DNA from 3 places in the Janthinobacterium lividum genome. Region 2 is predicted to be linked to each of the others. Evidence: predicted binding sites of a transcription regulator. Region 2 holds the regulator's gene; each other region holds the start of a gene.
The links. The regulator FNR, encoded in region 2, switches genes on or off when oxygen is low (the NO sensors DNR and NnrR bind a similar motif). The targets are predictions, from matches to a motif close to TTGATNNNNATCAA.
Positions count from the first base shown of each region.

Region 1: U0004_RS07215 (glycine-rich domain-containing protein) is a predicted target of FNR. The motif match lies at 4,899-4,912, and genes of this name have one in related genera.
Region 3: cqsA (alpha-hydroxyketone-type quorum-sensing autoinducer synthase) is a predicted target of FNR. The motif match lies at 2,897-2,910, and genes of this name have one in related genera.

Region 1 is NZ_CP139976.1:1,603,224-1,611,037, forward strand. It holds gene U0004_RS07185 (MFS transporter) at 1-610, opposite strand, end outside; gene U0004_RS07190 (CDP-6-deoxy-delta-3,4-glucoseen reductase) at 691-1,716, opposite strand; gene U0004_RS07195 (SDR family oxidoreductase) at 1,729-2,646, shown strand; gene U0004_RS07200 (hypothetical protein) at 2,731-2,991, shown strand; gene U0004_RS07205 (hypothetical protein) at 3,104-3,466, shown strand; gene U0004_RS07210 (hypothetical protein) at 3,709-3,948, shown strand; gene U0004_RS07215 (glycine-rich domain-containing protein) at 4,036-4,782, opposite strand; gene U0004_RS07220 (CHASE domain-containing protein) at 4,972-6,831, opposite strand; gene U0004_RS07225 (glutamine--tRNA ligase/YqeY domain fusion protein) at 7,033-7,814, opposite strand, start outside.
Region 2 is NZ_CP139976.1:285,316-293,129, forward strand. It holds gene ccoG (cytochrome c oxidase accessory protein CcoG) at 1-1,049, shown strand, start outside; gene U0004_RS01190 (FixH family protein) at 1,196-1,720, shown strand; gene fnr (fumarate/nitrate reduction transcriptional regulator Fnr) at 1,724-2,482, opposite strand; gene U0004_RS01200 (response regulator) at 2,732-5,806, shown strand; gene U0004_RS01205 (TOBE domain-containing protein) at 5,878-6,645, opposite strand; gene U0004_RS01210 (sulfate/molybdate ABC transporter ATP-binding protein) at 6,686-7,387, opposite strand; gene modB (molybdate ABC transporter permease subunit) at 7,405-7,814, opposite strand, start outside.
Region 3 is NZ_CP139976.1:5,294,760-5,302,573, forward strand. It holds gene U0004_RS23895 (MFS transporter) at 1-689, shown strand, start outside; gene U0004_RS23900 (GIY-YIG nuclease family protein) at 702-1,049, shown strand; gene U0004_RS23905 (MarR family winged helix-turn-helix transcriptional regulator) at 1,107-1,574, shown strand; gene cqsA (alpha-hydroxyketone-type quorum-sensing autoinducer synthase) at 1,585-2,832, opposite strand; gene U0004_RS23915 (sensor histidine kinase) at 2,985-4,283, shown strand; gene U0004_RS23920 (response regulator) at 4,287-5,294, shown strand; gene U0004_RS23925 (ABC transporter permease) at 5,297-7,814, opposite strand, start outside.

The DNA.
Region 1 (7,814 bases), 1.3 Mb from region 2:
CGCGCTTCACCACTTGCGGCGCGGGCGTGGTGGCGCGCATCAGCAGGACGGACACGACCAGCAGTGCGGACGAGATCAGATACACCACCTTGGGGCCGAAGTAGTACAGCAAGCCGCCCAGGGTGGGGCCCAGGATGATGGCCACGTGCGAACTGGACGAGCTGAGCGCCACGGCGCGGCTGAAATGTTGCGTGGGCACCATGTTGACCAGCACGGCTTGCGTGGCCGGCATCATGAAGGCGCGCGCGCTGCCGAACAGCACCAGCACGGCAAACACGGGCCAGACGATGGACAGGCCGCTCAGGGTGAACGCCAGCAGGGCCAGCGCGCAAGCCAGTTGCGCCGCCAGGCACCAGGCGATGATATTGCGCCGGTTATAGCGGTCGGCCACGTGGCCGGCAGGCAGAATCAGCACGAGGAAGGGGGCGAATTGCGCCAGGCCGATCAAGCCCAGGTCGAACAGGCTGCCCGTGATCTGGTACACCTGCCAGCCGATGGCCACGCTTTGCATCTGCACGGCCACCGTGCCCAGCACGCGGGCGGAAAGATAAAAGGCGAAGTTGCGGTGACGCAGGATACTGAAGCCGTTGCCGGCAGAGGCGAGAGACATGAATACTTTCCAGGACACGACGGGGTGAGGCGGGTGGCGGCAGCGGATGCCGCGCCAGCAGCACCCCGCTGTCTGGATGCTTACTTGGCCAGGTCGGCTTCCGTGGTGAAGGCGTCCGCGTAGAACTCGTCGGCTGGCAGCTGGCACAGTTGCACGAAGTCGCGGTGGGCCGCATCGACCATCACGGGCGCGCCGCAGGCATACACCTGATACGCGGACATGTCGGGCAAGTCGGCGATGACGGCCTGGTGCACGAAGCCCGTGCGGCCTTCCCACGCGTCTTCCGGCAGCGCGTCCGATACGACGGGCACATAGGTGAACTGCGGCAAGTCGGCGGCCCACTGGCGGCACAGCGCATCCATGTACAGATCGTGCGGACGGCGGCCGCCCCAGTACAGGGTGATCGGGCGCGTGGATTGCTCGTTGATCATGTGCTCGACGATGGCTTTCAAGGGAGCAAAGCCCGTGCCCGAGGCCAGCAGCACGACGGGCTTGTCGGAATCTTCGCGCAGGAAGAAAGTGCCCATCGGGCCTTCGAAGCGCAGGATGTCGCGCTCCTTCATGCTGCCAAACACCTGGTCGGTGAACAGGCCGCCCGGCAGGTGGCGGATGTGCAGGGTCATCGGGCCGCCATCGGCGGGCGCGCTGGCCATGCTGTAGCTGCGGCGTTTGTTGTCGCGTAACAGGATTTCGATATACTGTCCGGCGCGGTAGTTGAGGCGCTCGCTGGCTGGCAACTGCAGGGTCAGCACGACGACGTCGGGCGCGACTTTCTCGATGGTGGTCACGCGCGACGGCATTTTCTTGATCGGGTAGTCGCTGCTGCCCGCCACTTCGCGCGCTTCGATGACGAGGTCGGCGTTGGTGGTGGCGCAGCAGAACAGGGAAAAGCCGGCCGCTTCCTCTTCCGGCGTCAGGGCGCGCTGCTGGTGCGCCTTGTGCTGGACGGTGCCGGAAACCACTTTGCCCTTGCAGGAACCGCAGGCGCCATTTTTACAGCCATACGGCAGGCCGACGCCGGCGCGTATCGCCGCCGCCAGCACGGTTTCGTCCGCTTCGCAGCTGAACTGGTGGCCGCTGGGCTGAACAGTAACTTGAAAAGTCATACAATCCTTGAGATGAAAAATATGTTAATGCACTCTTTGCGCAAGCCGTCAGGCTTGCCGCGCCTGCTGATCCTGGGCTGCGGCGACGTCGGCATGCGGTTGCTGCCCTTGCTGCGTACGCGCTTTCGCGTCTTTGCCGTCACCAGCCAGCCGGCGCGCTGCGCGCAGCTGCGGGCGGCCGGCGCCGTGCCCATCGTGGCCAACCTCGACGAGCGCGCCAGCCTGAAGCGGCTGGCGGGACTGGCGACGATGATCGTGCACCTGGCGCCGCCCCGGTCGTCGGGCTCGCTGGACCGGCGCACGCGCAATCTGGCCGCCATTTTACCCGAGCACGCACGCATGGTGTATGTGAGTACCAGCGGCGTGTATGGCGATTGCGGCGGCGCCTGGGTCGATGAGACGCGGCCGACGGCGCCGGCGAATGCGCGCGCGAAGCGGCGCGTGGATGCCGAGCAGGTCTTGCGCGGCTGGGGCGCGCGCCGCCGCGCCAGCGTGGCCATCCTGCGCGTGCCCGGCATCTATGCGGATGACCGCCTGCCGCTGAAGCGCCTGCGCGAGGGCACGCCGGCCCTGGCGGCAAGCGACGATGTATACACCAACCATATCCATGCCGATGACCTGGCGCGCATCATCGAACGGGCCTTGTGGCGGGGCAAGCCGGGGCGCGTGTATCACGCCAGCGATGACAGCGAACTCAAAATGGCGGAGTATTTCGATGCCGTGGCCGACACGTTCGGCTTGCCGCGCCCGCCGCGCCTGCCGCGCGCCGAACTTCAGCAGGTGGTCACGCCTATGCTGCTGTCATTCATGTCCGAATCGCGCCGCCTGCACAATACGCGCATCAAGCGCGAGCTGGGCGTGCGCTTGCGCTACGCGCGCGTGGCCGATGCCTTGCGGCCGCTGTCTGCCGACGGGGCCGGCATCGGGTAAAATGGCCGGTTATCTGCGCACTTTTCCTGGGCCGGCGCGCAGCGCGCCGTTCCGGCGGTGCGCCATTCACTTAAGGAATACCGCATGAGCACCCTCACTTACGAAGAATACCTGGACGAGGTCACCACCGTCCTGACGGAACTGTATGACCTCGACGACGACGCCGCCATCAAGCTGGTCGTGGCGGCGCAGGATGCCGAATTTTTTGTCCCGCACGATGCCCATGAAGAAATGCGTACCGCCGAACAAGCCAAGAAGGATGCGGTCACCTTGTTCGAGCGCAAGCAGAATCGCCAGCAAACGCAGGAAAAACAGCAGCAGCGCGTGCGCCAGCAAAAGAAATAAGAACGGATCACTGGGCTTCTGGCCGCCAGGCCGTGGGGCAACATGGGCTTCGGCGCAATGCCGGGGCCCGGCCATTTGATGCAGCGCAAACGTGCCATGGCACGCTGGCGATATGGTGAGCAATGTCGTCACGCGTCTGGGCTCTTGTGGCGGGCTCGGCATCCACAATGAGCGTGACGTTGTTTCCCGTCAGCAGGAGCGAGCCATGCGAGCTACGAGTCACCCCAGCAAGGAACAGGTACGCGCCTATATGCGCCGGCGCGAACGCGCGCTGCAGCCGCCGCCGCCTCCCGATGAAATCCGCCGGCAACTGGCCTGGTGCCGCGTGGATGCCATTCCGGGCACTTGCCCGCTTGCCACCCCGGCCGGCGTGGCTGTGCAAGGCTGGCATTTATCAGCGGAAATGGCCCGCCTGAGCACCCTCATGGCCATAGCCTGGCTCATGCATAGCGGTGTTGCTCATCGTAAAAATTGATGACGTGCAGCAAATTTTTTCAATTTGAGTTATCCTCTAGCACATTCCAAGTGCGTCAATTCTCTTCAATTATCACAATTTTGCTTTAAGTTACGCAAAAATCAACAATAGCGTGTATTATATTGTTTGCGGCGTAAAAGCCGCATAAGTGATGGCGCTTTTTAGTGTGTTTACCCTGAATTATTGCAGAAGAGACATTCGGTTTCTTTTTGCCTTAATACAACAAGTACGGATTTTCGATCATGTCTCTCAAACAAATTACCTCTTTGCCTACCTACAACCCGAATCGCGTCCTCGATGCGATCATCGACAAGCTGCAACTGAAGAACGATGCGGCCCTGTCGCGAGCACTGGAAGTGGCGCCACCGGTCATCAGCAAGATTCGTCACAACACCTTGCCGATCGGCGCCACGATCCTCATCCGCATGCATGAAATCAGCGATTTCAGCATCCGTGAACTGCGCGAGTTGATGGCTGCCTAAGAGCGCCTGACAGACGGCAAACTGAGAGGTGCCGTCTGCGTTAGCCAAGCTTGCCGCGTGCGGCAGCCATACCTGCCTTCCCGTTTTCTATTGCGTGTCCGGGCTCAGCGTCGGACGATCCGTATAGAAGCGCCCTGTTTCCAGACCAGCCGGGGATGACTCGACCAGCGCTGCGGCCACTTTGCCGGGCGCGCTGGAAAATGCGGTCTGGGCAGCACCGGTGGCGCGGCCCGAATACGCGGTCGCTTGCACCGCAGCACTGGAAAACGCCGTCTGCACGGCCCGGCCAGAATACGCCGTTGCCTGTACCGCGGCACTGGAAAACGCCGTTTGTACGGCGCGCCCCGAATACGCCGTCGCCTGCACGGCCGCGCTGGAAAATGCCGTCGCCTGTACTGCCGCACTGGAAAATGCCGCCTGCACGGCGCGTCCCGAATACGCCGTCTCCGCGCGGAGATAATCTTCCCCGAATGTCTGCTCGTACAACTGCTTCATGCGTTCGCCCACGCGGTGGTGCGCCGCTTCGTCGTCTTCGCCGCGCAAGCCGATGTACGGGAAGTGATGCAGGAAGTAGCCGAACACCTGTTCGCAATCCGCCGCATATTTGAGGGTATCGAGGATGTGGTAGTGCCAGAAGGTATCGACGTCCATCAGCGGCGCCGTTTCTTCCTGCGGAAACTGTTTCATCAGGATCAGGAAGCGGCGGTATTCGAATTCCACCGCATTGGCCTTCTCGAGGCTCCATCCTTCGCCTGACTCCCGGTGCATCAGCTTGACCTTGATCGCGTCCAAATTCAAATCGGCAATTGCCTTGAAACTGTCGTTCGTATCCATGAATGTCCTTTGGTAAAGAGCGTTGTGGGAACTGCGGTAAAACAAGGGAAAGCGGTGGCTGTGTACTCCTGGCAAGTAGTCGGGGAATGCCTGGCCGATGGCGGGCAGGCGCTAAGTTGTTCTACATCAATATTGCATCTAATTACAAAATACGCAAGCTGAGCTTGATTCATGGGGAACGCGCGCCGCTCAGCTGCTGGCCCGGCTTTCTTCCTGGTAGGGAAACGCGGTGGCGTCCGCGCCCAGCGGCACGCTGACATGCACGCTCATGCCGGCGCCGGGGCTGCTTTCAATGTAGAAAGTACCGCCCAGCAACTTTATACGTTCTTCGATACCCACCAGGCCAAACGAGCCCAGCTTGTTGCGCCCGTCGATGGCCGCGCCCACGCCGTTGTCGCTGATGCTCATCGACACCGTATCGCGGCACTTTTCCAATTTGACTTGGACGCGGCTGGCATTCGCATGCTGGGAAATATTGCTGAGCGACTCCTGCAGGATGCGGAACAGGGCCGTCGCGCATTGGTCGCTGAGGCAAATGTCGTCATGGCTTTCGCTCACTTCGCAGGCGATGCCCGTGCGCTGGCGAAATTGCGCCACCTGCCATTCGACGGCCGCATTCACGCCCAGGTCCAGCACGGTAGGGCGCAAGTCGTTGATGATCTGCCGCACGCTCTTGATGGTGGCGTCGATCTGCTCCAGGGTTGAGCGGGCGCGGGCGTTCAGGCGCGGGTGGCGGCGCTGCGTGCGCGAGGCCAGCATGTCGGCGTCGATGCGCAGCACCAGCAGGTTCTGTCCCAGGTCGTCGTGGATTTCGCGCGCGATGCGCTTGCGCTCTTCTTCCTTGATCTGGTCGGCGTGGGCCGCCAGGCGGCGCAGTTTCTGGTGCGACAGCTGCAGGCGGATCTGGCTGGCGCGCAATTCCTCCGTCATGCCTGTCGCCATCTGGATGGCACGCCGGCGCGACGACGCCAGGGTGTGGAACAGCACATACAGCAGCATGGTGCTGGCAAAGCCGATCAGCAGGGCCAGCCACGGCAGGAAGGCGTCGAAGCGCGAATACAGGTCGCTCTTGCGCACGCTGAACAGCGCTTGCCAGGCGCGACCATTGTGCTCGATCAGCAGCGTGCTGCTCAGGTAGCGGCCCGAACTGCCGGGCTGCCACCATGGCGCATGCATGCCCGCCGCCGTGCTGTCGAAGATGGGGCGCATGTCGTGCGGCAACTGCAGCGGCACCTCCCGCTGCTCCAGCGCCTGCGGGCCGATATCGAACAGGGTCAGGCGGACGTTGCGTACCGGCATGTCGGCCAGCGCGCTGCGCATCATCGTCACCAGGTCGTAGCCGATGCCGACGGAGCCCTGGTAAGCTGCGCGCCGCTGTTCCACCGTATCGACGGGCATGCCGAAGCGGTACACGGGCAGGCGCATGGCCATGCCCGTCAGCTGGGGACGGCCGTCCATCGGCACGGGCACGCCGGAATTGCTGATGCGGCCGGAATCGCGCGACTCCGCCAGCGCTTCCGCGATCTGGAGGCGCGAGGCGATGTCATGGCCATACTTTTCCGGGGCGCTGGCGATCGGCTCGATGTATACGAGCACGGAATACTGGGCGCGCGGCCCGGGCGGGTGGATGGCAAACGCCGGATAGCCGTCGCGCCCGGGCGGATAGTCGCGTCGCATGGTCGCTTCGTAGGCGGCGCGCTGCGTCTCGTCGAGTTCCTGGCTGTAATTGAGGTTCATCACGCCCGGGTAGTTCTGTTGCAGGGCGATGTTAGCCACGTAGCGGTGGAATTGCTCGCGGCTCACGTGTTCGTTGGCCTGGAACAGGCTGGCCGTGCCGCGCAGCAGGTTGGCATACGACTTGGTGCGCGATTCGATGTTTTTCTGGGTGTTGTGCGCCAGATTGTTGAATTCTTCGCTGGCATCGCTTTCGATCGACAGCGAAGCGGCCATGTAGAACAGCAGGCCCACCATCGTCGACACGACAAAGCCGAACAGCCACAGCGGTCTTTTTTCAGCAGCTAAGGGGTGTTCGCCGGCAGTAGAAGGCATTGCCATCCGCATCAGGAAGAGGAATCGGGTGCCGCCTGGTGGCGGAGGCTAGGCTAGGTTGTACAAGCACTATTAAAATTGCAAATTGCTCAATAGCTGCCTAATATACAAAATTATCGTTATTATAGTCAACAGGCAATATTTCCCGTTGAAACGAAAAAAAACCGCCGCAGCGGTTTTTTTGTGGGTCGTCCCGGTGCCTTACTTGGCGGGCTGCCAGCTGTCTTTCAGGGTGACGATGCGGTTGAAGACGGGCTTGCCAGGCTGGCTGTCTACCCGGTCGGCCGCAAAATAGCCGTGGCGCTCGAACTGGAAGCGCTGTTCCGGCTGGGCCAGTTCCGCGCCCGGTTCCAGCCACGCTTGCACCACTTCCTTGGCCAGCGGATTCAAGGCCAGCTTGAAATCCTTGCCGCCCGCGTCCGGCTGCGGGTCCGTAAACAGGCGGTCGTACAGGCGCACTTCGGCGGGAATTGCCGTCGGCGCGCTGACCCAGTGCATATTGCCCTTGACCTTGTAATTGGCGCTGCCGTCCGTGCCCGACTTGCTGTCCGGGAAATAGGTGCAATGCACGGCGATGACCTTGCCGTCCGCATCCTTGTCAAAGCCCGTGCACTCGATCACGTAGCCGTAGCGCAAGCGTACCTTGCTGCCCGGCTTGTCGTCGATCGGCGGATACAGGCGGAAATAGCCTTTGTTCGGCACTTCCATGAAGTCGTCTTCCTCGATCCACAGCTCGCGCGAGATGGGGAAGGTGCGCAAGCCGCGTTCCGGGAAGTGCGGGTGCACGGGCGCCGTGCATTCCACGCTTTCGTTTTCAGGGAAATTGTCGATGATCAGTTTCAACGGACGCAGCACGGCCACCGTACGCGGTGCCTTCGGATCCAGGTCTTCGCGCAGGCAGCCTTCCAGCACACTGTAGTCGATCCAGCCGTCGGATTTCGTCACGCCCGTGCGTTCGCACATCAGCTGGATCGCTTCCGGCG
Region 2 (7,814 bases):
TTTTCCTGTGGGTCGAACGCCGCATCGAGGGCACGCGCAGCGCGCGCATGGCCCTCGACAAGCAGGGCCCCTCCGTGCGCAAGGCCTTCAAGAAGACCGCCAAGCACCTGGTATGGGGCGCCATCGCCCTGTGGACGGGCTTTACCTTTGTCGGCTACTTCACGCCGATCAAGGAACTGGCGCAGTCGGTGACCACCCTCAATTTCGGTCCCTGGGAATGGTTCTGGGTCTTGTTCTACAGCCTGGCAACCTACGGCAACGCGGGCTGGCTGCGCGAGCAGGTGTGCAAATACATGTGCCCCTACGCGCGCTTCCAGAGCGCCATGTTCGACCAGGACACCCTGATCATCACCTACGATGCCAAGCGCGGCGAACCGCGTGGCGCCATGAGCAAGAAGGCCGGCAACAACGACAAGCTGGGCGATTGCATCGACTGTACCCTGTGCGTGCAGGTGTGTCCGACCGGCATCGATATCCGCAACGGCCTGCAGTATGAATGCATCGGCTGCGCCGCCTGCGTCGATGCCTGCAACAGCGTGATGGACAAGGTCGAGCGGCCGCGTGGCCTGATACGCTACAGCACCGACCATGCGATGGAAAACAACTTCAATTCGAAGCAGATACGCCAGCGCGCCATGCGCCCGCGCGTCTTGATCTACACTTCCATCCTGGCCCTGATCATCATCGCCGTGTGTACCTCGCTGGCCCTGCGCACGCCCCTGAAAATGGACGTGATCCGCGACCGCGGTTCGATGGGACGCGAAGTGGAAGACGGCATGATCGAAAACGTCTACCGCCTGCAGATCATGAATACGTCCGAGCAAAGCCAGCATTTTAAAATCAGCGCTTCCGGCTTGCCGGGCCTGACCTTGCTGACGCGCGAAGAAGTGACCTTGCAGCCGACGGAAACGCTGGGCTGGCCGATCCGCCTGCGCGTGCCGCACGGCGTCGGCGAGAAGGGCTCGAACAAGATTGCGATCGAATTGCAATCGCTGGACGATCCATCGCTGCATGTGCGTGAAAGCGCGGTATTCATCGTGCCACGGTGATGTTGATTTGGGGTCGGACCCTCTGGGTCCGACCCCGGTATTTCGCCGTAGGGGTATCATCAATCATGCGTTAGGGTCACTTGATTTTCAACCCGGAAGCAAAAGCTGGGGTCAGACCCACAGGGTCCGACCCCAAGGAGAACAAAATGTCCGACAGTCTGAAACTGCAACCCCCCGTTGCACCGTGGTACAAGCATCGCTGGCCATGGCTGCTGATGATCGGCCCCGGCCTGTCCGTGGTCGTCGGCAGCTTCATGGGCTATATCGCGTTTACGCAGCCCGATGCGCTGGTGGTGGGCGATTATTACAAGCAGGGCAAGGCGATCAACCAGGATTTGAAGCGCGACACGATCGCCAGCGACCTGGCCATGGATACGCGCCTGTCATATGACGTGGCTGCAGCGCGCCTCAGTGGTTCCGTGCACAGCTTCGGCAAGGCCTATCAGGCGCCGCTGCAGCTGCACCTGGCGCATGCGACCCTGCCGGAAAAGGATATCAAGCTGCTGGTGCAGCCCGATGCGGCCGGCAATTTTTCCGTAGCACTGCCGATGCTCGAGCGCAGCCGCTGGCAAGTGCTGGTGGAAAACGACAAACGCGAGTGGCGCCTGTCCGGCATCTGGACCTGGCCCCTGCAACGCAGCATCGCGCTGCATGCCGACGAGGAACTGTAAGTCTTACTTGCAGATGTCCGTGCCGGCCGTAATCGCTTTCAACTTGGCCGGCTGCAGGATCTCGATCTCGCGGTTCGAGACGCGCAGCCAGCCTTCCTTCTTGAATTTCGACAATAAGCGGCTGACGCTTTCGATGGTCAGGCCCAGATAGTTGCCGATTTCCTCGCGCGACATGCGCAGCTGGAAATTGCTGCCCGAATAGCCGCGTGCTTCATAGCGCGACGCCAGGTTGACGATGAAGGCGGCAAAACGCTGGGTCGCCTGCATATTGCCCAGCAATAGCATGACGCTTTGCTCGCGCGTGATTTCCTGGCTCATCATGCGGTGGAAATGACGCAGCAGGGTCGGCATATTGCCCAGCAATTGTTCCAGGCTGGAAAACGGAATTTCACACACTTCGCTGTCTTCCAGCGCCACCGCATTACAGTGGTGGCGGTCGGCGCTGATGGCGTCCATGCCCAGCAGTTCACCGGCCATCTGGAAACCCGTCACCTGCTCTTCGCCACCCGGATTGATCTGGTACGTCTTGAAATGCCCCAGGCGGATCGCATACAGGTTCTGGAACGAGTCGCCGATGCGGAACAGCGAAGCGCCGCGCACGATCTTGCGGCGGCGGCCGATGATCTGGTCCAGCCTATCCATGTCGCCCACATCGAGGCCCATCGGCAGGCACAATTGATGCATGCTGCAGGTCGAGCATCGCGCACGCAACGCCTCCACGTTCACGGTGGGCAAGGTGGGAGTGAGTAGCGCTTCAGTCATGTCGGTACCTTTTAGAAAATGCAACAACAAGTTTACTGCATACAGCTGCATACAGGGTTGCCGTATGCCAATTTCACCGTAAATTCGGCGAATAAACGACGTCCAGCCTTTAATTATATGGCAACATCGTCAAAAGCCCATACGGGGCGGGCAATTTGCGCGGCGGCGCTTGCCAAGCTGGGGTATTGATAGGAAAATTCCTGACAGCATTATCTGCCGCCTGTGCCGCCCGGCACTGAAAAGGAAATCATGAAGCCTCTCGGCATTAAAGCAAAAGTCGCGCTGGCCACCAGCCTGACCTCGATCGCCATGATCGCGCTGGTCACCATGATCCAGGTGCAGCACATGCGCGACGACTTCACCCGAGTACTGCTGAGCCAGCAGTCATCGCTGATCAGCCGCACCGCTGCCGAGCTCGACGACAAGCTGGGCATGCTGCTGCAGATTGTCACCCTGACGGCCAGGCAGCAGCCGCCGGAACTGATCGCCCAGCCCGCCAAACTGCGCGAATACTATGCGCGCCGCTCGATGCTGGTGCTGTTCGACGACGTGCTGGTGCTCGACGCGCATGGCGCCATCGTGGCCGACATGCCGGAAGTGACGGGGCGCGCCGGCATCAACGTCGCCGAGCGCGAGTATTTCCAGACCGTCCTGCGCACGCGCCAGCCCATGATTACCGAGCCGATGCTGGGCAAGTCGAGCGGCATGCCCATCGTGCAGATGGTGGCGCCCGTGCTGGCCGCCGATGGCCAGGTGGCCGGCGTGGTGATCGGCGTGCTGCGCCTGTACAAGGACAATCTGCTGGGCCGCCTGCGCTCGGAAAAGATCGGCAAGAGCGGCTATTACTTCATCCTCACGCGCGGCGCCGTGCCGCGCTACGTGCTGCACCCCGATACCAGCCGTTTGCTGCAGCCGCGCAAGCCGAACGCCAACCTGACGACCACCCAGCTGCTGAAGGAGGATGGCGAAGGCAGCATGGTCAGCACCAACAGCCGCGGCATCACGGCCGTCAACAGCTTCAAGCGCCTGAAATCCGTGAACTGGCTGCTGGCCGCCTCGCTGCCCGTCGAGGATGCCTTCGAACCGTTCGATGGCGTGCTGTACCGGCTGGTGCTGTGGAGCATCCTCGCTTCGCTGCTGGCCGCTGCCGTTCTGGGCTGGGTTACCGTGCGCCTGCTGTCGCCGCTGGTGCGCCTGCGCGATACCCTGCTGGCCCTGCGCACCAGCGGCAGCCGTTTCACCCCCGTGCCGGTACAGCAGCGCGACGAGATCGGCGAACTGACGGAAGCGTTCAATGGCCTGATGAGCGAACGCGACCGCCTGCAGCAGGAACTTGAAGCGCGCGCGGCGGAGCTGGAGCAGGAACGCGACCGGGCCGAGGCGGCCAACCGCGCAAAGAGCGATTTCGTGGCCAACATGAGCCATGAAATCCGCACGCCCCTCAATGCCGTGCTGGGCATGGTGTATTTGCTGGGAAATACCAGGCTAGACACGGAACAGCGCAAGTACCTGACCATGGTCAGAGTGGCGGGCCAGTCGCTGCTGGGCATCCTCAACGATGTGCTCGACTATTCGAAGATAGAGGCGCGCCGCATGGAATTGTCGCCCGTCGAATTCGACCTCGATGAAGTCATGAATACCCTGGCCACGACGATGACGATGAATGCGGGCGAAAAGGAGCTGGAACTGGCCATCGCCGTCGAGCCCGACGTGCCGCGGCGCCTCGTGGGCGACGCCCAGCGCCTGCAGCAAATTCTCGTCAACCTGGCCGGCAACGCCATCAAGTTTACCGAGAGCGGCGAAGTCGTGGTGGCCGTCAGCCTGGCCGAGAGCGAGAGTGGCCGCGCCTGGCTGCGCTTCGAAGTGCGCGACACGGGCATCGGCATGACGGAACTGCAGCAACAGCAGCTGTTTGCCGCGTTTTCACAGGCCGACCAGAGCATCACGCGGCGCTTCGGCGGCACGGGCCTGGGCCTGGCCATCAGCAAGCAGCTGATCCACATGATGGGCGGCGACATCGCCGTCGCCAGCAGCGAAGGCAAGGGCAGCCGCTTCTGGTTCAGCGTGCCCTTCGAGATGCTGGCGCAGCCGGCCGAAACGCGGCGCACGCCGGCCCTGGGCCAGCTGCGCCTGCTGGTGGCCGACGACAACCGCACCACGCGCGAACTGATCGTCAAGCTGATCGAGGCGTGGGGCTGGCTGGCCGACGAAGTGGACTCCGGCTTTGCCGCCATCGAACTGTACCGCGAACGCCTGGCGCAGCAGCAACCATACGACGTGGTGCTGGCCGACTGGCACATGCCCGTGATGGACGGCCTAGCCACGGCCAAGGCCATCCGCCAGGCAGCCAGTGGCCAGCGCCAGCCCATCGTGGTGATGGTCAACGCCTTCGCCCGCAACCACCTGGAGGAAATCTCCAGCGCGGCCGAGGCCGACGTCGTGCTGATGAAGCCGATCACGGGATCGAGCCTGTTCGACGCCCTGCACCAGGCGCTGATCGCCAAGAACGACGGCGGCGAGCAACACATGCTGCACCAGCCGCTGGGTACGGAACTGGCTGGCGTGCATTTCCTGCTGGTGGAAGACAATCATTTGAACCAGGCCGTGGCGCGCGGCATCCTCGAACACATGGGCGCCACCCTGGACGTGGTGGGCGACGGCTTGCAAGCCGTGGAACGGCTGCGCACGGAAGCGCTGCGCTACGACATCGTGCTGATGGACATGCAGATGCCCGTCATGGACGGTTTCAGCGCCACCCACATCATCCGCACGGAATTGCGCTTGAGCCTGCCCGTGATCGCCATGACAGCCGGCGTGCTGGCGTCCGAGCGCGAGCGCTGCATGACGGCCGGCATCAGCGACTTCATCGCCAAGCCCGTGGTGGTGGAAGAGATGATGGAAGTCATCCTGCGCCACCTTCCCAAGCGCCCGCAAGTACAGGCGGCCGAGCCGGTACGCGTCGCCGATGAAGAAGTGTTTTCCATGGCGCCGCTGATGCGCGTGATGGGACGCGACGCGAAGGGGCGCGGCGTGCTGCGGCGCATGGTGGAAGACGCGCTGAACAAGGGCATGACGCCCGTGCGCGACGCCGAAACGGCGTTGCAATCGGGCCGCCACAGCGACGTGGCGCGCATCCTGCACAGCGTGCGCGGTTCCGTGGGCACCCTGGGCACGAAACGCCTGATCCGCGCCGCGTTCGCCACCGAGGAAGCCATCGACGCGGGCCGCCTGGACGAGGTGCCGGCGCTGCTGGCGCACACGGCGCAGGAACTGGAGCAGGCGCTGGCGGCGGCGACGGATTGGTTGTCCAGGCTGAAGGATTAAGCTCGTTTGAACCCAAGAGATAAAGGCCGGGGTCGTACCCTCAGGGTACGACCCCAGTCCTTGCTTTGGGTTTAGGCGGGCACGCCCAGAATCACGCTGGATGCCTTGAAAATCGCCGTCACGCTGCTGCCGATGGCGATGCCCAGGTCGGTGCTGCTCTGGTTGGTGATGATGGCCGCAATCGTGCCGCCGCGCGGCAAGTCCAGCACCACTTCCGTGTTGACGGCGCCCGTCTGCACCCGCGTGACGGTGCCGGCCAGCTGGTTGCGCGCGGAAAAGCGCGCGCCTTCGCTGTCCGCCACAAGGATGATGGACGAGGCCTTGATCAGCGCAAACGCTTCCGCGCCCGGCACCAGGCCCAGGCTTGCGCTGCTGCCTTGCGTGACGATGGCGACGATCTGCTGGCCGCCGGGCAATTCCAGGGTGACTTCGTCGTTGACGGCGCCCTGTTTCAGTTCGGCCACCTTGCCCAGGAATTGATTGCGTGCCGTGGTTTTCATGGCCATTCTCCGTATGAGTAAAAGATCGTCGGCGATGCCTTCCGCCTGGCTGCCCAGCTGGCGCAGGTAGCGGGCATGCTCACGCTCGATGATGCGGAAATTGTCGACCAGCTGGCGCCCCCGCTGCGTCAGCCGCGTGCCGCCGCCGCCCTTGCCGCCCGTCAGGCGCTCGACCAGCGGCTCGCCGGCCAGGTTGTTCATTGCGTCGATGGCGTCCCAGGCCGCCTTGTAGCTCATCTTCACAAGCTTGGCCGCCTGCGTGATGGAGCCGCATTCGGCGATAGCGCCCAGCAATTCCACCCGGCCGGCGCCGCCCAGGTTTTCTCCGCCCACCGTCATCCATACCGAGCCTTGCAAGCCAATTTCCGCTGCCGCTGATTTATCCAATGCGTTCACCCAATGCCATGTGTTCTTCCCTGTTATCGATCTGTCCGTCGCGCAAGTACAGCACATGCTCGCCCAGGATGCGCGCATCTTCCGGATCGTGTGTGATCAGGATCATGGGCACGTCCAGGCGCTGCTGCCACTGGCTCAGTTCCAAACGCATTTTGACACGCAGGGCCGGATCGAGGGCGGCAAACGGCTCGTCGAGCAGCAACGCGGCCGGCTCGGCCACGAGCGCCCTCGCCAGCGCCACCCGTTGGCGCTGGCCTCCGGACAACTCGTCGGGAAACTGATGCGCCAGTTCCTGCAAGTGGAAGGCGTCAAGCCAATGCTCGACCTTCTGCAATTTTTCGCGCGCGCGCGGATTGAACCAGCCCCGCGCCAGGCCAAATCCCACGTTCTGGCGCACCGTCAGGTGCGGGAACAGCGCGTAATCCTGGAACAGGTAAGCGACATTGCGCTGCTGCGGCGGCAGGTTGATGCCGGCGGCGGCATCGAACAGGGTGCGCCCGTTCAGGCGGATATGGCCCGCGTCCGGTGTAAACAGTCCGGCAATGGCTTTCAGGGTCATGCTCTTGCCTGCGCCGGACGGGCCATACATGGCGATGCGCTGGCTATCGGACGTGCATTGCACTTGCATGTCGAAGCGGCGTTTGCCAGAGCGCAAGGTGGCGCGAATGTCGAGGTCGAGTTGCATAGGCGTCATCATAGCCGTCATTTGTGCGCGATGCGCCCGGGCGCCAGGCGGCCAGCCGACAACAGCACCACGATGCAGACAAAGGAGATAATCAGGACCAGCGTATTGGCCACGTCATCCTGACCCGCCTGCACGGCTTCATACACGGCCACCGACAGGGTTTGCGTCTTGCCGGGGATGCTGCCGGCCACCATCAGGGTGGCGCCGAATTCGCCCAGGGCGCGCACAAAGCCCAGCAGCACGCCGGCGAGGATGCCGCGCCAGGCCAGCGGCAAGGTCACGCGAAAGAAAATCGCCATTTCCGAAATGCCCAGCACGCGGGCGGCCTGCTCCAGCTGGCCGTCGACGGCCTCGAAGGCGGCGCGCGCCGGCTTGAAGACGAGGGGAAAGGCGACCACGGTGGAGGCGATCACGGCGCCCTGCCAGG
Region 3 (7,814 bases), 1.3 Mb from region 2:
TCTCGGCCTGGACCTTGCGGCAAGTCAGCCTGCGGCCACTGGCCGTGGCGGCGGCGCAGGGCATGTGGCGCGACATGGTGGCGGGCCTGGCCATGGTGTGGCGCGACATTCCCTTGCGCAGCTGCTATGTGTACTGGGCGGTGGTGGCCTTCTTCGTCATGGGGCCGCTGCAAGTGGCCTTGCCCGTGCTGGCCAGCGAGCGTCTGCACGGCGCCGCGGCGCTGGGTGTGCTGATGGGCACGCACGGTGCGGGCACCCTGGCCGGCATGCTGGCGTCCAGCCTGGGAGGCGCCTGGCTGCGCCGCCGCTTCGGCGCCACCCTGCTGCTGGTCGATGCGGTCGTGGGCCTGCTGCTGATGGCGCTGGGGCAAATCGGCACGGTCTGGCAGGGCGCGGCCTTGCTGGCCGTCACGGGAATGCTGGGCGGCTATGTGCAGGTAGCCATCTTTACGTGGATACAGCGGCGCGTGGCGCCCGCCATGCTGGGCCGGGCAATGGCACTGTTCATGGGCATCTTCCTGGGACTGGCGCCCCTGTCGGCGGCGGCCACGGGCGCGTTGCTGCGCCACCTGAGCGTGGGCGAGCTGTTCTGCGCTGGCGGCGCCCTGCTGCTGGCCGCCGCCGTGGCCGCCATCCTGTGGACGGACATCCCCCGCATCGGGACCGGCGATTACGCAGTCCAACCTTGAGGCAGTCACAGCATGGATAAAACACGACAAGCGGCCCTGAAAGCGGCCTACCGGCAACAAGCGCCCGCGCTGGGCATCATCGCGCTGCGCCACTTGCCCAGCGGACGCACCCTGCTCGAACGCAGCCGCAATGCCCCTGGCGCGCTGAACCGCCATCGCTTCGAACTGAACCTGGGCAAGCACCGCAATGCGCTACTGCAGGCGGACTGGCAACGCGACGGCGCGGCGGCCTTCCGTTTCGAGCTGCTCGATGCCGTCAAGGTGCCCGACGATCCCGCCTTCGATGCGGATGCCGAACTGGACGCCCTGCTGGCGCTGTACCAGGCACAGCTGCTGGAGCAGGGACAGGCACGCTATTGAGCGGCCATGCTTTACACTTGCGCACTCAAGCACTTCGCAGCGAATTGAAAGGACGTCATGATCGATCACACTCCCCCGCCGCCGGACGGTGCCAGCGCGCTGGACTTCTGCCTGCGCCTGGCGCGCGCCCAGGCCGTGCTGGTGCGCCGCTTCGACAGCATCCTGGGCAATCTGCATGGCCTGAGCTTCAGCGATTATCAATTGCTGTACCACTTGCAGCGCGCGCCTGGCGGCCGCCTGCGCCGCATCGACCTGGCCGAACGCCTGGCGCTGACGGCGTCCGGCATCACGCGCTCCTTGATGCCGCTGGAAAAAATCGGCCTGGTGGCGCGCCAGGCCGATGCGCGCGATGCCCGCGTCGGCTATGCCGTCATCACGGAAGCGGGACAAGCCCTGCTGCTCCACGCCGATGCGACAGCGCAGGCACTGGGCCAGGAATTGCTGGGCAGCGCCAGCGCGGAACAGCTGACACCGCTGTCCATGCTGCTGGCCGGCATCGCCGGCAGCCAGCCAGCGAACGGCTGACGCATCGCCCTTACACGAGCGCCAGCTTGCGCAGGCGCCGTGTCGACTGCCAGTGCTCCACGCCCGTTTCGTCGCGAATGGCGGCGCAGGCGGCCAGCACTCTTGCGCACTCATCCTCGCGCAAGCCCGCATTCAGGGTCAGGCGCACGATGGCGCGGTTCTTCGCCGTAGCCGGGGCACAAAACATGGCGCCGTAAATGCCGTGCCGTTCCAGCGCCTGGCGCAGGGCCAGGGTGGCCGGTTCGCCGCCAGCCTCCAGCGCCACGATCTGCTCCGTGCCATCGCTGACGTTGTAGCCCAGCTCGCGCAAGCCGTCACGCACCTGCAGCGTGTGGCGCCGCAAGGTGGCGCGGCGCTCGTCGGCGGCCATGATGAAATCGAGCGCCGCGCCCAGCCACGCCAGCTCATGCGCCAGCAGGCAGGAACTGAAGATGGCGGGGCGTGATTCGGACAAGAAATACCCCTTGAAGCGGCTGGAACAGCTGATGAAACCGGCCCGGCCCGCGAAGGCCTTGGCCAGCGATGCCGTGCGGAAATGCACGCGGTGGCCCAGTCCCCAGGCTTCCACCAGGCCCGCGCCCTGCGGGCCGTGCGTGCCCAGCGAATGCGACTCGTCGACCACCACCACGCAGTCGCTGCGCTCGGCGATATCGAGCAGCTCCAGCAGCGGCGCCAGGCTGCCGTTGGTGCTGTACAGGGCATCGACGACAATCACCCCGCGGCCATGCTTTGCCACCTGCCGCCGCAGGTGCGTCATGTCGTTGTGCAGGAAGGGCACGGCCTGGGCCTGGGCCGACAGCACGCCTTCCCACAGCGACGCGTGAGCCTGCATGTCCAGGTAGACGGGAATGCCGGGGCCGGCGATACACTGCAGCAAGCCGATGTTGGCCGCCATGCCAGACTGCGCCAGGATGCCATCCTCGCAGCCCATGAAGCGGGCCAGCCGGCTTTCCAGCCGGTGCTGTTCGCTGCCTTCCTGCAAGTACACGGCCGACATCAGCATGCCGCCCGCATGCGCCTGCAGGGATGCCACCTGCGCCGCCACCAGCGTCGGCTCGGCGGCGATGGACAGGTAGTCATTGCCGGCCAGGAAAATAGCATGGGCGGGGGTCGGTTGCCATGCATGGGGATGCTGGCCGCCCAGCAGTTTTTCGATGCGCGTGATGTGATGCGCATCCATGCGCCGCACGATGTAGTCGGGCAGGCAGTGTTCGGCACGGGCGAAAGATGGGGTATGCACGCTGGTAGCGATGGTCATGGTTTTTCTCCTAGGGAAAGGTTTGCTGCAAATTAAAGCCTTGACCGTGTTGCAAACCCATCCATTGACGTATATCAATGTCCGACGAGATAACCGTTCAACCAGGAAAATTTACGCGATGATAATGTTCTAAAGAGAATCTAGGCAGAGTCATGACGCAGCAATTGCAAGGACGATGGACACACTGGCGCAGGCGCCTGCTCCATTCGCTGCTGCATGAGCGCGTGCCGCATGAGGACCTGGCCGGCCGGGTCGCCATGCTGGCCGCCGTGGGCACGGTGGCGATGCCGCTGTACTACCTGCTGTGGCATTACTTTTTTCCGCAAGCCTATGAAAACCTGACCCTGCGCCTGACGGGCGTGGGCATTTGCATGGCTGGCCTGTTTGCCCGCCGCTTCTCGGTCCGCTGGCTGTCGCGTTACCTGCTGTTCGCGCTCAGCTACATCCTGCCCTTCTTCTTTACTTTCATGTTTTTGATGAACCATGCGTCGTCCATCTGGAGCGAATCGCTGCTGATCGGCCTGGTCGTGCTGTTTCATTTCGAAACGAAACTGGCGTGCTGCGCCTACCTGATCGGCACCAGCGCCGCCTGCCTCGCCGTCATTCTGCAAGGGGAAGGCGGCTTCCTGCTGCAACGTGAAGTGCTGCAGCAACTGCCCGTGCACTGGTTCACCATTGCCGCGCTGTCCGTGGTGAAAGTGGGCAGCAAGGTGCTGGAACTGGAACGGCTGGCAGGCCTGGCGGCCGGGCTCGGTTCCGTGGCGCACGAGCTGCGCACGCCGCTGACCAGCGTGGAAGCCAATGTGCGGGGCATGCGCCGGCTGCTGCCGCAGCTGGCCGACCAGGCGGACGACATGCCCCCGTTGCAGGAAGCCCTGTCGCGCATCCAGTTCGAAGTGCGCCACATGCATCACATGATCGATCTGTTCCTGATGAGCGCCAGTGCCGTGAACCGCAACCTCCAGCCTAGCCAGGCGCTATCGATGCTGGAGATGGTGAACTCCGTGCTCAAGCGCTACCCATTTACCAGCAACAGCCAGCGCAGCAGCGTCAAGGTGGACGTGCGTGCCGACTTCCAGTTCGCCGGCCAGGACGAACTGTGCGTGGTGATCCTGCTGAATCTGCTGAGAAACGCGCTGAAAGCCATCCAGCGGGCAGGCAAGGGACGCGTGCGCATCATCATCGACGGCGCCCGCCCCGTGCCCAGGCTGCTGTTCATCGATACGGGCTGCGGCATCGCGAAGAACCGCCTGCCACTGATCTTCGAGCGTTTTTACTCCTATCCCGTACATAACGGCAGCGGCATCGGCCTGGCCCTGTGCCGGCAGATCGTCACCGCCTGGCAGGCGCGCATCCGCTGCGTGTCGCGCGAGCATGCCTATGCGATTTTCATCCTGGAATTCCCCCAGCCCGTGCCTGCCCGCTTCCAACCCTCTTCCCCCGCAAGGTGACGCATGCAACTGCCCGTCTACACCCATCCGACCCTGACCGTATTGATCGACGACAGCGATTCCTTCCTGAAAAGCCTGGCGTTCCAGCTCGATCCCGGCTTGGCGCGCAAGACCTTCCACGACACCAGCAGCGCCCTGCACTGGTTGCGCCAGAGCGCGCAGCCGGGCGAAACGCCGCTGCACGTCAACTTCGACACGCAAAACCTGCCGCCCGACCAGTGCAACGTGGCGCTCGACATCGAACGCATCTGGCGCATCAGCGGCCAGGCGCAGCGCTTTGCCGTGCCCTCCGTGCTGGTGGTCGATTATTCGATGCCGCAGATGAATGGTCTGGAATTTTGCCAGGCCGTGCGCGACTTGCCGTGCAAGAAGATTCTATTTACGGGCGCGGCCGATGAAAAAGTGGCCGTGACGGCCTTCAACCGGGGCTTGATCGACCGCTACATCAAGAAGAGCGACGACGATGCGCTCGACATCCTGGAACAGGAAATCGTTGCCCTGCAGCGCGAATTCTTCCTGCAGCAATCGGAAACCGTGCGCGACTTGCTGATGCTGCACGACTACAGTTTCCTGCAAGACGAAGCGCTGGCCGCCGTCGTGCACGAGCTGTGCCAGCGCCATGGCTTTGTCGAATACTATATTTTCCCCAATCCCAGCGGCATCCTGTTCTTCACGCGCGAAGGCCACGCCAAGCTGATGATCATCGAGACGGAACGCAGCCTGCATACGCAGTACGAAATGGCGCGCGACAGCGACGCGCCCGAGTCACTGCTGCTGGCCCTGCTGGAAATGCGCGTGATTCCCTACTTCTCCGACGCCGACAGCGACGGCATGTACGCGGCGCAGATCGGCGAAAACTGGTTCCGCTACTGCGCCGCGCCCACCATCTGCCTGGGCCGCATGACGTATTTCTGGGCCCTGTTCGACGTGCCGGCGCACCAGTTGGGGCAGCCGGTGATGTCCTACGCGCAATTTCTGCGGGCGGGCGCAGGCGATAGCGTCAGCGCTTAAGACTAGCCTTCCCGCAAGGTCTGCAGGGGAGGATGTTTCAGCACGTTACGCAAGCCCAGCCAGCCGCCGGCAATCGCGCACAGGGCACCGGCCAGCAAACCAAAGGCCCACACGCCGGGCGCGAAGCTCCAGGCGAACTTGAACTGGTACGTGGCCAGCGCCCAGCCCATGGCGGCCGCGCCCGATGCCGCCAGCAAGCCGGCCAGGGCGCCGACGAGCGAAAACTCGATCAACTGGGCCTGCGCCAGCTGGCGCCGCGTGGCGCCCAGCGCGCGCAGCAGTCCCGCTTCGCGCGTGCGCTCGTCCTGCGAGCCCATCAGGGCCGCATACAGCACCAGCAAGCCCGATGCCAGCGTGAAGGCAAACAGGAATTCCACGGCCGTGACCACCTGGTCCAGCACGCCCTGGATTTGCTTGAGCACGCCGCCCACGTCGACCACCGTCAGGTTCGGATAATCGCGCAGCAAGGCATTGCCCAGGTCCGCCTGCGCGGGCGGCAGGTGAAAGGCCGTGATCCACGTCTGCGGCGTGTCCGCCATCGCGGCCGGATTGATGATGACAAAGAAATTGACGCGCATCGAGCCCCATTCCAGCTTGCGCAAGCTGGTAATGGCCGCTTCCACGGGCTGGCCGGCGATGTCGAAGCGCAGCTTGTCGCCCAGTTTCAGTTTCAATGTCTTGGCGATGCCCTCCTCCACCGATGCCTCGGCCGGCGCACCGGGCCCATTGCCGAACCACTTGCCGGCGACCAGCTTGTTTTCTTCCTGCATCGTGGCCATCGTCGACAGGTTGAATTCGCGGTCGGCCAGGCCCTTGGCCCGGTCATCCTCGTAGGTGGTTTCCGTGATGGCGTTGCCATTCACGGCCACCAAACGCCCGCGTATCATCGGATACAAGGGCGCGTTGGCCACGCCGGCCTGGGCCAGGCGCGCGGCGATCGGCTCTTTCTGTTCCGGCAGGATATTGATCATGAAGCGGTTCGGCGCGTCCGGCGGCGTGGCATTGCGCCAGGCCACCATCAGGTCGCCGCGCACCACCGTCAGCAGCAGCAAGGCCATCAGGCCCAGCGCCAGCGACACCACCTGGATGACGGTGGCGCCCGGGCGGCGCTGCAGGGAAGTGACGGCAAAACGCCAGCCCTGGTGATTGAAGGCGCCGCGCAGGGTTTTCAGCGAGCGGATGCCCAGCCAGCCGGCTAGGCCGAACAGGGCGAAACCGCCGAGGAAGCCGGCCGCCGTCAGCAGCGCCAGTTTCACGTCGCCCGCCTGCCACAACAGCAGCACGACGAAGGCGGCGATGCCCAGGCCGTACGTGGCCACGGCCAGCGCCTGCGGCGGCTCCTGTTCGCGGCGGATCACGCGGTTATGGGGAACATTGCGCAACTGCAAAATCGGCGGCAGGGCAAAGCCCAGCAGCAACAGCATGCCGGTGGCCACGCCCTGCAGCGCGGGCAGCATGGAGACGGACGGCAAGTCGCTCTGCACCAGCTTGCCCAACAGCTCCAGCAATACCAGGTGGCCGCCGAAGCCCACCATCACGCCGACCACGCTGCCGGCCAGGCCAACGAGCAGGAATTCGATCACGTACATGGCCGTGACCTGGTTTTGCGTCAAGCCCAGGCAGCGCAGCATGGCGCAGGCGTCCAGGTGGCGCAGCATGAAGCGGCGCGCCGCCATGGCCACGGCGACGGCCGCCAGCATGGCCGACAGCAAGCCGACGAGCGACAGGAAACGGTCGGCGCGGTCCAGGGTCGACTGCATCTGCGGACTGCCCGATTCCAGCGACTCGATGCGCACGCCCTTGATGGCCTGCGTCTTGATCTGGCTTTCCAGCCAGGTTTGATATTGCGCAAGCTCGGCCGCCTTAGCGGGTGGAGCCGACAGCAGCAGCCGGTATGACACGCGCGAACCGTTCTGCACCAGCGCCGTGGCGGCAAGATCACTGAGGGGCAGCATCACGCGCGGCGCGAAATTGAGGAAGGAGGCGCCGCGGTCCGGCTCGCTGGCGATCAGTTGCGTGACCGTAAATGCCTTGTCGCCCAGGGTCAGGGTGTCGCCCAGCCTGGCGTTCAGGCTGGACAGGATGGCCGCATCGACCCACAGGGTGCCGGGCGCCGGCACCTGGTCGGTTGGCCGTCCCACGGCATCCTGCGCCTCGCTCGGTTTGGTCGTGATTTTCAGCTTGCCCCGCTGCGGGTAGCCGGGCGAGACGGCCTTGATGGACGCCAGCTGCGACAGCGACTGTTCGCCCTCGCCCGCCTGCGCCATGCTGGGAAACGTCACCGTGTCGGCCAGGAGGAAGCCGCGCTTCTGCGCTTCCGCGCGCCATGCGGCATTGACGGGCTGGTCGGCGCTGATGACCAGGTCGGCCCCCAGCAACTGGTGCGCGTCGCGGTTCAGGCCCGCGCGCAGGCGGTCGACGAAGAAACCCACGGCCGACAGGGCCGCCACGGCGACGATCAGCGCGACGAGCAGGAAACGCAGTTGCCCGGCGCGCCAGTCGCGGCCGGTCATTTTCAGG